DNA from 2 places in the Turicibacter sp. H121 genome. Region 1 is predicted to be linked to the other one. Evidence: riboswitches for the same ligand, from Rfam matches in the RefSeq annotation. Region 1 holds a riboswitch; the other holds the start of a gene.
What was found. Region 1 has a riboswitch for lysine ahead of AT726_RS07250 (YfcC family protein). Riboswitches for the same ligand answer to the same signal wherever they lie in the genome.
Positions count from the first base shown of each region.

Region 1 (8,423 bases):
AAGTGAAAGATCAATATACTACCTTTGTACCAGGAAGCAATCAAATTTACGTGTATGATTTAAACACGAAAAAGACCGAGAAGCTAACCAATGATCTAACTGGTTTTGATTTCTATCCACAAGAAATTGAAAATGAAGAATTACTATTTTTAAGATTTGATAAAGATCACCAGTTAAGTTTAGTGAGAAGAGAAAATAAGGGTGAGGAAAGTATTATTCTAACTAACCTATTAACGACTAATTTTGAAGTCTATGGCCACCTAGATAGCTATCAAATTTTGAGTGTTAAATACTAAATTGATGGAATAAAAAAAGACTTTTCACGCATTAAAATAGCTAGAAAAGTCTTTTTTACTACTTGAAAAATATCATTTTCAACTATAGTTTAGTTATAGAACAATCTTGTTCGTAAAGGAACGGAATAAAAAATGTTAAGCAGTTCTTTTCCTAAATAAAGAAAGGAATTTATCACAGGGTGACTATCATCAATAAATCATTATCGATTAATCGCAGAAAAAACAGTCATGGAAGATATGATAGGTGTAATAATGAGAATTTTGAGTTTGGTTTAAACAAAGATCAATAGGATGAGGTGGCGTATGAAAGCAATTATTAATGGGAAATTAGTAACATTAAATGGGGTTATTGAAAATAAAGTTTTAGTTTTTAATGAAACAATTCAGCATATTCAAACAGAAGTGCCAATCGATTGTGAGGTGATTGATGCTAAGGGGATGTATATTGCTCCAGGATTAATCGATGTTCATGTCCATGGAAGCTGCGGAGCAGATACGATGGATCAAACAACGGAAGCGATTAAATTAATGAGTACGGGTATTGCTAAGAATGGGGTAACATCATTTTTGCCAACAACGATGACGATGAGTCCTAAAGATATTTATGGTGCTTTAAATGTGATTCGTGAATGTATGGAACAATCACTAAATGGGGCGAAAGTATTAGGTGCTCACATGGAAGGCCCCTTTATCAATAGGATTTATAAAGGGGCTCAACCGGAACAATATGTTATTAAACCGAGTTATGAATTTATCAAAGACTATACAGATGTGATTAGATTAGTTTCATATGCACCTGAAATGGATGAAGATTATTCATTCACAAAAGATGTGAAAGAAAAAACAGATATTATGTTGTCGATTGGACATACAAATGCAACATATGACCAAGCCAAAGAAGCCTTTTCTTTAGGATGTTCACATGTGACACATTTATTTAATGCAATGACACCATTAAATCATCGTGAGCCAGGTGTAGTCGGAGCCTCTTTAACTAGTGATGTTTTTACTGAGTTAATCGCTGACACGATTCATGTGAATAAACAATTGTTTCAATTCGTATTAGACAATAAAGGAAAAGAAAAGATTGTTTTAATTACAGATAGTATGCGCGGGGGATGCATGAAGGATGGGCAATATGATCTTGGTGGACAGCGGGTAGTTGTTAAAGATGGAGCTGCCCGATTAGAAAGTGGAAACTTAGCGGGAAGTGTCTTAACATTAAACAAAGCCATCTATAACTTCTTGCAAAATACAAATGCTACTATTGCCGAAGTTATTCACATGGCTTCATTAAATCCAGCGACATCGATTGGAGTTTGCAATCGTAAAGGAAGTTTAGAAATCGGAAAAGATGCAGATATTGCAATCTTTGATGAGGAAATGAATTGTTACTTATCCATCGTTGAAGGTCGCGAGGTGTATAACCAACTTGATTAAAATATAAGCTCCCATAAGTTTTTTACATCGTAAAAACTTTTAAAGCCCTAGCAATTGAGGAATAGATTTCTTTCAGAAATCGCTAGGTGATCCAAACCCTGCCAATGGAGGATACGTTTTGTCGGGAGATGTCAGGCTCGCTTCAGACTATAGTCTGTCTTGGACGCCATAAATATCAAACATTTAGATTGCTATAGGAAATATTTCTGTATATATAGTAAAAGTAAATATGTGGGATGGTATCAATTGATAATACAATTATTCAAGAATATAACAGCTTTGTTAGATGGGTGGGTTTAAAATTTATTGAATACTCGAAAAGTATTAACATTTAAATGAGTGGTAAAATAAATGGAAAAAAGTTATAATTATGGATTGGATTAGTTTTTAATCTAATAAGAGTATCATTATAGTTTAGGTGTGATAAAATGTTTTTAACAATAGGAGAAAAGATCCGTCAGGCAAGAGAGAAGTATGGGTTGAAGCAGATTGCATTTGAGTCTTATGGATTCTCACGTAATTATATTAGTATGATTGAGACAGAGAAGCGCTCCTTAAATGAAAATATGTTAAGAAATGTTTATGATGCAATTTGTGAATTGAGTAATTGTCACTATCAACAATACTATTCCTATAATGAGTTTATAAAATCACCTGTTGAACAAGCAAGAGAATGGTTAGAGCAGCATTGTAATCTTCAAGATGCCTTAAATCAATATGAAACTTTTAATAAGATTGCATCGGATTTTGATTTAATTGAATATAAAATTAAAATAGAAACATTACTTGGATTACACTATGTTAAAAATGATGAGTTATTAGCAGCTAATGTTCATTTATTAAAGGCAATCGGCTACTGTATCCAGGTTACTAAAAATCCTGCTTCTTTATATGAAGTAGTAGGAACTAATTATATTACATTAGGGCAATATCAAGAAGCTATTTCTATCTTACAACTGTCTATTAATTGTCAGGAGGGTGATAGGGGGAGAAACATTAATCGCATTCGATATTACATTTCTCTTTGTTATTTAAATCAAGCCAAGTATGAAAAAAGTTTAGAGTGGATTATTCCTGTATTAGAACAAAATGAATATCTACAGCCTAAAGCGGCAGCGTATTTAATTAAATCGACCATTTTAAAAAGACAAGGTCGAGATGAGTTAGGAAGAGAGTTACTACTCGAATTGATTAATAATCCTTTTTATGAAGACTATTTGGGTTATGCTTATCATAATTTAGGCTATAGCTTTAAAGACTCAGGACTATATCAACAAGCACTTGATTGTTTAAAGATAGCACTCCCTCTCCGTGAAACAGTTAAGCAACGCTCGATTACCAAATGTTTGATGGGCGAAGTTTATTTTAGAATAGGCAATTATGAAAAAGCTCATAGTCTATTAGTCGAGGTTAAAGATATTATTTTTCATAAAGGTTCTTTTGAACAACAAGAGGCGACTTTAGAGTGGGGATTAGATTTATATTGGGAAACTCAAGACTTTGAATCCATGTTGATTTTGTTAGAGGATATTCAAAAATTAGTTGATAAAGAGATATTAGATGAGTTTATTTATACGAAATTTCAAAATCGATTATATAAAAGGATTATGGATGATGTTCTTGGTCAACAGAAAGATTTAAATGAATACCGTATTTTACTTGATGCTATTACGTAAAAGGTCACAGATTTTTTAATAAATCTGTGACCTTTTTTTCTTTATTATACAATAAATAACTACTTATAATAGTTATGGAAACAGGAGGACGTAGTAGTGAATAAATTCAACGATTATCAAATGCATCGGATGATTTATTTATTACGATTATCATTTTGTATCGATCAAAAGAATAAGTACATTCCGGATACGAAAGTAAATGATACTCCGAATAACTCAACTAATAATAAAATTAGTTTAGAAGATTATCCAATTGACTTAGTCAATTTAGATGAAATCTTGGAAGAATCACATCATATTTGAAATGTCTTACAAATAAAATCGATATAAAATAAGTTTCTATATCTATCATTAATTAGGGAGAGTGTTATGCACTCTAATTAAGGTTAGTGTCGTTCATCATTACAAGGGTACGTAGAAAGCTGTTGTTAGGGGTAGCAACAGCTTTTTATGTTTCATTAAAAATATTCAAAAAAATAAAGCCTTAAATCATCATGAATACACATTAATATTTAAAAAATAAACGAAATAGTCTTCTTTTAAACTATATGATTATAAAATAGAGAATGATAAAACAAGCATCAAACAATAAAATGCTAATTTCGACATTATATGGTATTTATAACTAATTTATATAAAATTTTAATGTTTTAATAATAAAAAATAAGTGTTTCTTATACTATTTAATAAAAAAATGTTGTTTTTGAGTATAAAATAAGATAAGATGACATTGTAAATTAAATAGGTTTTAGATAGAGGTGCGGTAATTAAGAGTACTATCGAAGAGTGAAGATGTTGACGCGATAGGAAAGGGATTCTCGCCGAAGTCTATAACTGATACTTTAAGGTTATAGAGCTGGTGTTAAGTAGAAGATATTTAACATTGTCACAATTTATTATTGTGGAGGGCTATCATTCCGGATTTAAATCATCCTAACTTAGTACGGTTATATGATAAAAGTCTTGAGAATGGCCTCAGGACTTTTTGAATGTTTTGATTAGAGTCGTCCCAATAATCGTGGAGAGCTATCATTTGAGAATCGGAAATAAGGATGATCTATTGTTCTTTTCTGAAGGTCTTGAGTGAATGGCTCAAGGCTTTTTTTATTTGCCTCTTTCAACTAAACACTATTTAAAATTTAAAATAAGAGGGAGAAAAAAATATGCTTAGTTTAAGAAAACCAAGAGTTGATGGTAAAGAGGAGACAAAAGAATTTAAAGTCCCTCATACTTTAGTCATTGTTACATTTATTTTAGTTATCGTAGCATTAGCAACATGGATTTTACCTGCAGGAACATATGAGCGTATCGTCAATGATGCAGGGAAAACAGTCGTTGTTGATGGTTCATTCGCTTATGTTGATCAAACCCCTCAAGGATTATTTAGTGTATTACAAGCCCCAATTCATGGAATTGTAGGAGCGGCAGAAATTATTGCTTTCTTATTTGTAGTTAGCGGATCAATTGCAATTATTACAAAAACACGTGCTATTGATGCTGGAATTACAAATGCCGTTAAATCATTTAAAGGAAAAGAAATGTTAATGATTCCGGTTATTATGGGATTATTCTCATTAGGTGGGGCCATCTTCGGAATGACGGAAGAAGCTATTCCATTTATTGCGATGCTTATTCCTTTATGTTTAGCCTTAGGATACGATAGTATTATGGCGATGGCAATTTCTTATATGGGATGTATTGTTGGATTCGCAACAGCCATGTTAAATCCATTCTCGGTAGGAATTGCTCAAAGTATCGCACAGGTGCCAGCAGGAACAGGGGTTGGATTCCGCACAATTATCTGGGCCGTTACAACAGTGGCTTCAATTTTATATTTAATGTGGTATGGACGCCGTATTAAACGTAATCCACAATTAAGTCCAGTTTACGAAATTGATCAGGTACGTCGTCAGGAGTTAGAAGACGCAGAATCTGAACATTTACCATTCACACTCAAACATAAAGTTATTTTAGCATCTATCTTAGTATGTTTAGCTGCTATCGTTATAGGTGTTTTACAATTTGGATTTGGAATTCCGGAAATTGCGGCTATTTTCTTTGCAACGGGAATTATCTGTGGATTCATTGGGCGTTTAAGTTTAGATGATATGGCCAATTCATTCATTCACGGAGCAAAAGATATGATTAGTGCAGCAGTAGTGGTTGGATTTGCACGTGCAATTGTTATCATTGCTCAAGACGGACAAATTATTGATACGATTCTTTATAACTTATCAAACTTCATTGGACAATTGCCATCGTTAGTTGCTGGATATGTGATGTTCTTTGTTCAAATGTTTATCAATTTCTTTATCTCATCGGGATCAGGACAAGCTGCTTTAACGATGCCAATCATGGCACCGCTTGGTGAGTTAGTTGGTATTACACCACAAACTTCAATTTTAATTTTCCAATTTGGTGATGGATTCTCAAATGCTATCTTCCCAACAAGTGCTGTTTTAATGGCTTGTTTAGGTGTAGCGGGAATTCCATGGGCAAAATGGATTAAATGGGTTTGGCCAGTTCAATTAATTTTTGGTGGATTAGCAATTATCTTTATTACAATTGCCATCTTAATGGGATGGTCATAAGGAGACAGTATAATGAAAAAAGAATTATTATCAATCGGGGAATCATTAAAAGAACGTTTAGTAGACATGAATCGCTTTATTCATGATAATCCGGAATTAGGGAATCAAGAATACAAAGCAGTTGAAAAATTAACAACCTTTTTAAAAGAACATGATTTCGAAATTAAATGCCCAGTGGCAGGGTTAGACACTGCATTTGAGGCTGTATACGATAGTGGGAAACCAGGTTTATCAGTGGCATACCTTTGTGAATACGATGCCTTACCTGAATTAGGACATGGATGCGGTCATAATATGATTGGTGTAATCAGTGCCGGGGCTGGAGTTGCCTTAAGTAAAGTTATCGATGAAATCGGTGGAAAAGTCTATGTGTTCGGGACACCTGCCGAAGAAACAAATGGAGCAAAAGTGACTATGACAGAAGCTGGACTGTTTAACAAGATGGATGCTGTTATGATGGTGCACCCTTCGGGATTCACGACAGAAAGTGGAACATCTTTAGCGATGGAAGCTTTACAGTTTGATTATACAGGTCGTCCATCTCATGCAGCTGCATCTCCTGAAAACGGGATTAATGCTTTAAATGCAGTGATTCAATTATTTAATGGAGTAGATGCTTTACGTCAGCATGTGACACCAGATGTAAGAATGCATGGAATTATTACTAATGGTGGGGTTGCTGCTAATATTGTACCTGAACATGCAACAGCACAGTTTTATATCCGCGCAGCAACTAAAGAATATTTAGCAGTTGTTAAGGAAAAAGTGTTAGGTATTGCTCAAGGGGCTGCTTTAATGACAGGAGCAACTTTAGAAGTAAGCAACTATGAGTTATCATATGATGATTTAAAAACAAATGCTGTGCTTTCAGAAACATTTAACGAAAACCTTCGTTCATTAGGAATTACAGAGATTCATAAACATCGTAAAGGAACAGGATCAGTAGATATTGGAAACATTAGTAATGTATGTCCAACTATCCATCCGTATATCGGAATTGCTGATTGTGAAATTACAGGACATTCTCAACAAATGGTTGATGCAACGGTAACAGATTTCGCTCATGATCGTTTAATAACAGCTGCAGTTGCTTTAGCTTATACAGGATATGATGTATTATCTGGAGCTATTAAATTGAAATAATAAAAACCACCCAAAGGTGGTTTTTTACATATATAGAAAAATAGTAGAAATATAGGAACATAGGTATAAGTTTTACCTTATTTATGATATATAATTATAATTAGATAGCGGATTAGGAAGACTAATTAAAAAGTCATAAGGAGGACATATGAAATTCAACTGGAATAAGAAATATAACACGATTGCAGTATATGCGTTTATTGTTGTGAGTTTAAGTATTATTTTTTATAATATTATCTCAAAGCTTGAAAGCTTTGCAGGCAAGTTAAATGAAATTATGGGTATTTTTCAACCCTTCATTATCGGATTCATTATTGCGTATTTATTAAACTTTATTCTTAAGTTTTATGAAAATAAAGTATTTAAAATGAGAGGGCTAAATAAAGTTAAAAAGTCATCGATAAGAGGTCTGGGGATTTTACTCTCTTATATTACCGCAGGAATTATATTATATGTCTTTATGCAATTTGTTCTTCCACAATTAATTGAAAGTGTCCGTGGATTAATTAACGATATTCCACGATATGTTAAAGAGCTAACTATTATTGTTGATACGCAGTTGCAAGAAATGAATATTAATCAAGAATATATGACACTCATTAGTGAAAAATTCGCAGAGATTACAAACTGGGTAATTCAGTTGTTAACAAACGTTTTACCGATTGTCGGAAATGCTGTGATGTCTATTGCCTCAAGTATTTGGAATATTGTCTTAGGTATTATCATTTCTATTTACTTATTAATGGACAAGGAAAAATTCTTTGGACTAGGAAAAAAAGTTGTGACATCGTTATTTAATGAAAAGCATACAACAATTATTCTAGACTTGGCGAATCGTACTAATTTAACATTCGGTAGGTTCATCGGTGGAAAAATTGTTGATTCATTGATTATTGGGATTTTAACCTTTATCATCTTAGCTATTTTTAAGATGCCGTATGTCTTATTAATTTCAGTGATTATTGGGATTACGAATATTATCCCATTTTTCGGACCATTTATTGGTGCAATCCCATCAGCCATTATCATTTTATTCGTATCTCCAATCCAAGCATTGTGGTTCTTAGTCATTGTTCTTGTGATTCAACAAGTCGATGGAAATATTATTGGACCTAAAATCTTAGGAGATTCAATTGGAATTTCAGCCTTCTGGATTTTATTCGCAATTTTAGTTGCAGGAAAACTGTTTGGATTAGTAGGAATGATCATTGGAGTTCCGATGTTTGCAGTCATTTATTCAATTATTAAAGATATTATTGAAGCACGTTTACGATATA
Region 1 covers NZ_CP013476.1:1,504,588-1,513,010, forward strand. The annotation lists gene AT726_RS07230 (TolB family protein) at 1-296, shown strand, start outside; gene nagA (N-acetylglucosamine-6-phosphate deacetylase) at 600-1,736, shown strand; gene AT726_RS07240 (transcriptional regulator) at 2,165-3,412, shown strand; gene AT726_RS07245 (hypothetical protein) at 3,509-3,715, shown strand; lysine riboswitch at 4,158-4,332, shown strand; gene AT726_RS07250 (YfcC family protein) at 4,576-6,003, shown strand; gene AT726_RS07255 (M20 family metallopeptidase) at 6,016-7,146, shown strand; gene AT726_RS07260 (AI-2E family transporter) at 7,295-8,423, shown strand, end outside.

Region 2 (8,423 bases), 220 kb from region 1:
AATGATGCAGTGGATTTGTAAAACCAAGCGCATCATTACGAGATCCTAGCATAAAGAATAATCCTGGAACCTCTTTTTGATAATAAGAGAAATCTTCTGCAATCATCATCGGATCAATTTCAATCATTTTCTCACCGAGTGTTGAGTGACACACTAACTCAAATAATGATTTATCATTCACAATACATGGATACATATCAATAAATTGCGTCTTTACTTTGGCATTAAACATCGTCTCAAGTCCAGTATTGATCTCTACAATACGTCGCTTAATCGTTTCATAAACTTCTTCACTAAATGCGCGAATCGTTCCTGTCAGTTCTACTTTTTCAGCAATAATATTTCGACGCTCTCCACCATGAATCGTACCAATGGTAAGAACGCCCCCATCAATTGGATTCAAATTTCGACTCACAATGCTTTGATAACTATTGATTAACTGAGCCATTATAATGAGCGCATCATTTGCTTTATGAGGAATCGCCCCATGCCCCCCTTGACCTTGAATGACAATATCAACCTCTCCAGTTTGAGCTGTCATCACACCTGATCGAAGCCCAAACTTTCCTTCCTCAATCTCTGGATATAAATGTAGACCAAATATAAACTTCACCTTATATTTTTTTAATACTCCTTCTTTGATAATAACCTCAGCTCCACCTGGACCTTCTTCTGCCGGTTGTAAAATGAATAATACGCTCTTTTTTAACGGTTCAATCTTTGATAAATGAGTCGCAAATCCAAGTAAAATAGCCATGTGACCATCATGACCACATCCATGCATTTTTCCCTGATGTTTAGATGTAAATGCAACGCCAGTCTCTTCTGCTAAACTCAATCCATCCATATCTGAGCGAAAAGCAATACATTCATCACTTTCACCTTTTCGATAAGCTAACAATCCTGTTTTTGCGGTTGATTCAACCTTGTATCCTAAAAGTTCTAATTGTTCTTTTAAATATGCTGATGTTTTAAACTCACAAAATCCAAGTTCGGGAATTTGATGTAAATACTCTCGATGCATTGTTAAAATTTCTTTTAAATCCATACGCCGTTCCCCCTTTACAAATTCAACTCATTCGATAAGGCGCGAACTGCTTTTTCTTTATCTTTTTTATCAATTGTATACGAAATACTAATTTCTGATGTTGTCACTTGCCTAAAGGAAATCTCGTTATCCGCTAAAATTCTAAATAGGCGACCACTTACTCCACTTTGATTTCTCATTCCAATTCCAACGACTGAAATTTTTGTAATTTCATTCTCTATACTAATCTCAACTTTACCCTCTAAATCCCTCATCACCTTTTCAATTATAAATAAATCATCTTTTGGTGCAGTAAAAGAAACATTAATATACCCATCAACTGGTGCTGTTTGACTAATCATATCCACATTTACATTTTCAATCGCTAGTTTTTCAAATAAAGTCGCAACATGATCTAAGTTATATAAAATATGACTAACTGTTACCATTAAAATATCATCACAAACACTTAACCCCGTTACTATATTCCCTTCCATTTTCTCATCATACTCCTTAATATAAGTTCCACCCACATCATTTATACTTGAAGCTACATAAATTGGAATATTATATTTACATCCAATTTCAATAGCACGTGGTTCCATCACACCTGCACCAAGGCTTGCCATCTCCATCATCTCTTCATAACTAATAACATCAAGTTTTTTCGCCTCTTTATACAGTCGTGGATCGACGGAATAAATGCCATCAACATCTGTATAAATATGACATGGACAACCAAGTTTCGCTGCTATAGCAACTGCTGTTGTATCTGACCCTCCTCGACCAAGTGTTGTAATATCACCATTTTCATTCACCCCTTGAAACCCAGCAACAACCACAACTTTCCCTTCTTTTAAATAATTCTTAATTTTCTCATCATCAATATCCAAAATTTTATTTTTAGTATGCGGTCCATATGTTTTAATTCCAGCTTGAAACCCAGTTAGAGCAATAGCGTCATATCCAAATTCCTGAAAGGCCATCGACAACAACGCAATGGACACTTGTTCTCCAGTGGATAAAATCAAATCCATTTCTCGTTTATTGGGATTTATCGCAATCTCTTTTGACATCTCCACTAAATAATCCGTCGTTTTCCCCATCGCCGATACGACAACCACCATATCATTTCCCTTTTCCTTTTCCGCAATGACTCGTTTTGCAATCCGTTTAATCTTCTCAGTTGTTCCAACTGATGTCCCACCATACTTATGAACCAAAATCCCCATATTCTCATTCCCCCTATAAAACTTCTAAAGCTAGTAATTCCTCTAACGTTTGTCGTTTACAAATCACTCGACTTTTTCCATTTTGAACCGAAACAACCGCAGCCTTCGGAATCTTGTTATAATTTGATGACATCGAATATCCATACGCACCGGTTGAGGCAATAATCAAGATATCACCTGTTTCAATACCCTTAATATCAACATCTGTGATAAGAATATCACCACTTTCACAACATTTTCCTGCGATCGTTACTTGCTTTTGATCCCCTGTTCTCATTTTATTCACAATCGCACACTCATAACGTGCTTGATATAACGAAGGTCTGATATTATCAGTCATTCCACCATCTACACTGACATAGGTTCGAACATCTTTAATATCTTTCATCGATCCAACTGTATATAGCGTACTTCCAGCATTTGCGACAATGGAACGTCCTGGTTCAACGATTAATGTCGGTACGTTAATCCCTAATTTCTGACAAGATTTTTCTACTTTTTCAATCATGGCTTCACAAAATTGTTGAATGGTTTTTGGTTGATCATTTTTCGTATAATAAACGCCAACTCCTCCTCCTAAATCAACTTCTCTAATTTCAATGCCGTATGTTTCCTTAATCTCCTTAACTAAATTCATCATAATATCTACTTCATCTAAAAAAGGTTCTACATCAAAAATTTGTGATCCAATATGTGCATGTAATCCAACCAGTTGTAGATGATCATATCGATGAAAACTGGCTAAACACTCATATAAATCCCCATTAGTCAAAGTAAATCCAAATTTCGAATCAATTTGTCCCGTTTTTATATAATCATGTGTATGTGCTTCTATACCAGGTGTAATTCTCAAATAAATCGCTTGCGATGTGCCTCTTTCTTTACAGAACTGTTCTAGCAAATCAAGTTCATAATAGTTATCAACAACAAATCGACCTACTCCTAACTCAAGACCCATTTTAATTTCATCAATGGTCTTATTATTTCCGTGAAACAGTACATTTTCCATTGGGAACTGAGCTTTATGCGCCGTGTATAATTCCCCACCAGATACCACATCTAAATATAATCCTTCTTCTTTAATGAGTTGACACATATGAAGGGGTAAAAAGGCCTTCCCAGCATAAGCGACTCGATTTCGATGTTCTTTCACTTTGAAATGTTTCACATATTCGCGGCAATTCTCTCGAGCAAGTTGTTCATCAAAGACATATAAAGGGGTTTGATACGTCTTAGCAAGTTCTAAACAACTAATTCCTCCGATATAAAGTTCATCATTTTTTACTGACATCGTTCCTTGTAATTTCATTTTGTCGTCCTTCCTTTTCGTCATAAAGAGGCTCACATTTACAAATAAAAGCTCCCTCATTTGAATCATACTAAGGGAGCTTCGAAAAATACTATCCTAAAATAGATGATAACAGGATAGTCTCTATTTCTTAAATGTAGCTCAACACAAATTTGCATTTGTGACAGTGATGCATATCTTCTATACACCCCCAGGTCTATAACCTTAAAGCTTCAGTTATAGCCTTCGGCGGTTATTCCTTTCTTCATACTTCATTGCGCTTACCTCATTATGAATACTCTTAAGAACCGCAGCCTCTACCTTAATTATTTTTTATTAAGTTATTAATCATTTTAAAATATTTTCCATTATTTGCGAATAAATTCAAACAAACTTAGTATATTCAAATCATTTAACCTAATATTTCACTAACTCTACAATTAAAACTATATTCAATACCTAATAAATTTATACGGTACATTTCAGTTTTAATTAATTATTTATTACTAACCCGAGGGTGTAAGATAAAGTGTGTAAACTCTTAGAACAGTTACCATAATAAGTTAACTATTTCAAAGGAGTTTATTATTTATGACAAGAAAAGCTACGATGAACCAATTATTTAATCTCCTCCAAGATGAATACAACATTAAATCTGCTAGTGATATTGAAGCTGTTTTATTAGACATGTTTGGAGGCTTTATTGAACAAGCATTAGAAGCTGAATTAGATCAACATCTAGGATATAGCCGATATGATTTTCGTAATAAATCAACTTCAAATGCACGAAATGGACGTCAATCTAAAACCATTCAAACGCGTCTTGGTGAAACAACGATTCAGACTCCCAGAGATCGGCAAGGTTCATTTGAACCTCAAATCGTGCCTAAACGTCAAACCAATGTCATCGGAATTGAAGAAAAGATTCTATCGCTTTATGCTAAAGGTTTATCAACGCGTGATATTTCTAAAACATTAGCAGAGATTTATGGCTTTGAAACGTCACATGAAACGATCTCTGCTGTAACTGATAAAGTGATTCCACTGATTCAAGATTGGCAACAACGGCCTTTAGAGCCTGTTTATCCTATCATTTATTTAGATGCGCTTCATGTCAAAGTGCGTGATGGAATGAGTGCCTCAAACAAAGCAGTTTACTGTATCATAGGTGTGTCTTTAGATGGTCGCAAAGATGTTTTAAGCCTCTCTATCGGAGAAGCAGAAAGTGCCTCTTATTGGATGAGTTTATTAGATGAATTAAAGGCTCGTGGAGTGCAAGATATTTGTATTGCCTGTGTGGATGGTTTAAGTGGCTTTAAACAGGCCATTCAAGCTGTTTTTCCTCATGCCCTCGTTCAACGTTGTTTAGTTCATTTAATCCGACAATCAACGAAATTTGTTTCTTATCAAGATAGAAAATCATTCTGTTATGATTTAAAACAAATCTATCAAGCGATTAATCGATCAGTAGCAGAACAAGCCTTTGAGACCTTTAAAAATAAATGGAGTTCCATTGTGCCTTTAGCCGTTATGGTTTGGGAAAATAACATCAAAGAGGTTTATCAACTGTTTAATTTCCCTAAAGAAATTAGAAAAATGATTTATACCACGAACGCCATCGAAAGCTACAACAGCCAATTAAGAAAGTTCTAAAAGGAAAAGGAGCTTTTCCAAATGAAATGTCTGTTATGAAATTAATCTATCTTCAAACCATGGAAGTCACTAAGAAATGGCAACGTCAAATCTCAAATTGGAGTCAAATTTTAAATCAAATATTAATCTTATATCCAGATCGTTTAAAGCCCTATCTATAATTTTTAAAAATTAGTTTACACACTTAACTTGACAGGCTCACTAACCCAATCAGCTTATATTATATTAAACCCTAGGTTCTTTTGATTTAGGTTATTAGGGATTTTATTTTGTCGTTGATTAAGATATGATATAAATGATATAGTCATTTTTATCTATAAAGAAATGAGGTGACAAGATGTTTGAAGAGTTTGTGATGCAACCTTTATCTATGCTTTATGAAGATGGAACTTACGATGAAATCCCTTATTGTGCGAATTGTAATCTAGAAGTTGGACCAGGTGGGCGTGTCGATTCACGTTTCCCAATACAGGATGATTATAATCGTTGTCGTGAATGTGTAGGGAAATAATAAAAACCACTTGCCGCCCTTGAAACGGTAAGTGGTTTTTTTGTTATGACAGATTGTAATATGAAGTGCGATACCTAAAGAAACCTCAATACTAGATTGAGGTTTCTTTTATTCAATTAACGCACGGTATCTAATGTTTCTTTTAAAATTGAGACGGATTTAGTTAATTGTTCGAGTTTTTCTGGACTAATATTTAAGTTAAAGACTTCGCGAATTCCGTTACGATTGACAATCGCAGGCACACCGGTAAAGATATCATGAAGACCATATTCACCATCTAAATAAGCTGACACTGGTAAGACTGAGTTTTCGTCATTTAGGATAGCTTTAACAATACGCGTGATACACATCCCAATTCCGTAATAAGTGGCGCGTTTACGTTCAATAATATGATAAGCAGCATCACGGACGTTGACATAGATTTCTTCTAAATCTTCTCTTTTATATTCTGGATGATCTTTAATAATATCGAAGATTGGTTTGACACCGACGCTTGTATGTGACCATAATGGCGTTTCAGTATCACCATGCTCACCGACAATATAACCGTGAACGTTACGAGGATCGACGTCTAAATATTTACCCATTTGGTATCTTAAACGAGCGGTATCAAGTGTTGTTCCGGTCCCAATGACACGATGTTTTGGTAAACCTGATTCTTGCCAAGCAATATAAGTTAAGACATCAACAGGGTTACTTGCAATTAACAGAATTCCATTAAATCCTGATTGCATAACATTTTTAATAACATCACGCATGATTTTCGCATTTCGTTCAACTAAGGCTAAGCGTGTTTCTCCGGGTTGTTGATTAACACCAGCTGTCACAACAACGATATCGGCTGTTTTACAGTCTGAGTAATCTCCAGCCCAGATTTCAATTTTTTCTGGCCCAAACGGAATACCGTGATTTAAGTCCATGGCTTCACCAACAGCTTTTTCATGATTAACGTCAATTAGAACTAACTCCTCAGTTCCACCTTGGTTTACCATTGAATACACAAAGCTCATTCCAACAAATCCTGTACCAACTAATACAACACGTCTAGTTCCAGTCTGCATAGCGACTACCTCCTTTAGTTTTACTTCATTAGTATGTACGAATTAGTCATTTCTAATCGCGAAATTTGTCGAAAACATTAGAGTTATGTTATAGAACTTGGTGATATAATGATTAATAATTATCCACTTTTGAAAGGAGAATAAAGATGTTAGCATTAAGATATACTAAACTAGAAGATATTGAACGTGTCATGGAGATTATTAAACAAGCTCAACAATATTTCAAAGAAAAGGGAATCAATCAATGGCAAAATGGTTATCCAAATGCTAAAGTCATTGAAAATGATATTAAAAATGGACATAGTTTTGTCTTAATAAAAAATAATAAGATTGTTGGAACCATCGCTATTTCTTTTGAAGGAGAAGCTACTTATAATAAAATTTTTGAAGGGGATTGGAAAAGTAATGATAACTATGCCGTCATCCATCGGATTGCAGTTGATCATGAGTTAAAAGGAATCGGGCTCTCATCTGAAATGATTAAACAAACTGAATTAATGTGTAATAAAAAAAGTGTTGGTAGCATTAAAGTCGATACACATGAGGATAACCAAGCGATGCAACGCTCTCTTATAAAAAATGGATTTGATTATTGCGGTGTCATTTATCTAGCTGATGGCAGTAAACGTGTAGCTTTTGAAAAATGTTTATAATGAAATAAAGCCTATATCGAAAATTGATATAGGCTTTATTTTATTTATTATTCAGCTAATTCTTCTACTGGTTGCGGTTTAACAATTTCTTTTTCAATTCCAACAATATTTAAGATTTTTTCTGAGCGTTCTCGCGTTGAACCTGTGATAACTTCATACTTCACATTCTCTGCATTTAAGAAGTTTAAGATTGCATCATCCACCATTTGAGCAACTTCTTCATCCTGCCAACGAACTCCATCTTTTTTATATCCAAATTCACGAGGTACAAAGAAGATATAGTCGTACTGAGGTAAGTCACGAATTGCTAAACTATATAAGTCATTTAAAATCTCAATTTCTTTTTTAGTACGTTTTTTATCTCCAAGCATTAAGCGTCCATAAATATATGGAACAAATGTTGCGTAATCCGTAACTGCATATTCATGTCCATCTAATGCTTTTTCTAAATGTAATTGTCCTAAATAAATTCCGTATTGCTCTGAAATTGATTCGATCATTCCTTTATCACGTAAATAATCGGTACTATATTCAGTCGCAACCCCGACATTAATATCACGGATTTTCATATCCACATATAATTGTTGAATTAACGTTGTTTTACCACATCTTGGTCCACCTAGAATTGCAATTCTTACTGTCATTTTTCACTTCTCCAATGTATAGAAATTTTTCATCATAATCAGCTCTTTTGAAGTTAAATTATATCAATAAATGAAACTTTTTTCAACGACAATTTGTTTCAAATTAAGACATAATATACCAATTAAAAAGTAAAAAACCTTATCATAAGGATAAGGCTTTATTTATTATTTTTGCGTTGTACGGTATTGAATGGCTAATCCTTTTAAGAAATTACGTAAGTAACGATCGCCACACTCTTTATAATTTTTATGTCCTTCTTTACGAAGTACGGCACTTAATTCGCCCTTTGAAATTTTAACACCCGCTAATCCTAAAATATCAATAACTTCCTCTGACGTTAAAGATAGTGCAAT
Region 2 covers NZ_CP013476.1:1,725,412-1,733,834, reverse strand. The annotation lists gene AT726_RS08345 (M20 metallopeptidase family protein) at 1-1,048, opposite strand, end outside; gene AT726_RS08340 (aspartate kinase) at 1,063-2,259, opposite strand; gene lysA (diaminopimelate decarboxylase) at 2,273-3,568, opposite strand; lysine riboswitch at 3,698-3,875, opposite strand; partial or broken gene AT726_RS08330 (IS256 family transposase) at 4,139-5,361, shown strand; gene AT726_RS12850 (hypothetical protein) at 5,538-5,711, shown strand; gene AT726_RS08325 (L-lactate dehydrogenase) at 5,828-6,772, opposite strand; gene AT726_RS08320 (GNAT family N-acetyltransferase) at 6,919-7,425, shown strand; gene AT726_RS08315 (ATP/GTP-binding protein) at 7,473-8,069, opposite strand; gene AT726_RS08310 (DUF1456 family protein) at 8,235-8,423, opposite strand, start outside.
Region 2: it holds a riboswitch for lysine, as region 1 does, so the genes downstream of both, lysA (diaminopimelate decarboxylase) here and AT726_RS07250 (YfcC family protein) in region 1, are expected to answer to the same signal.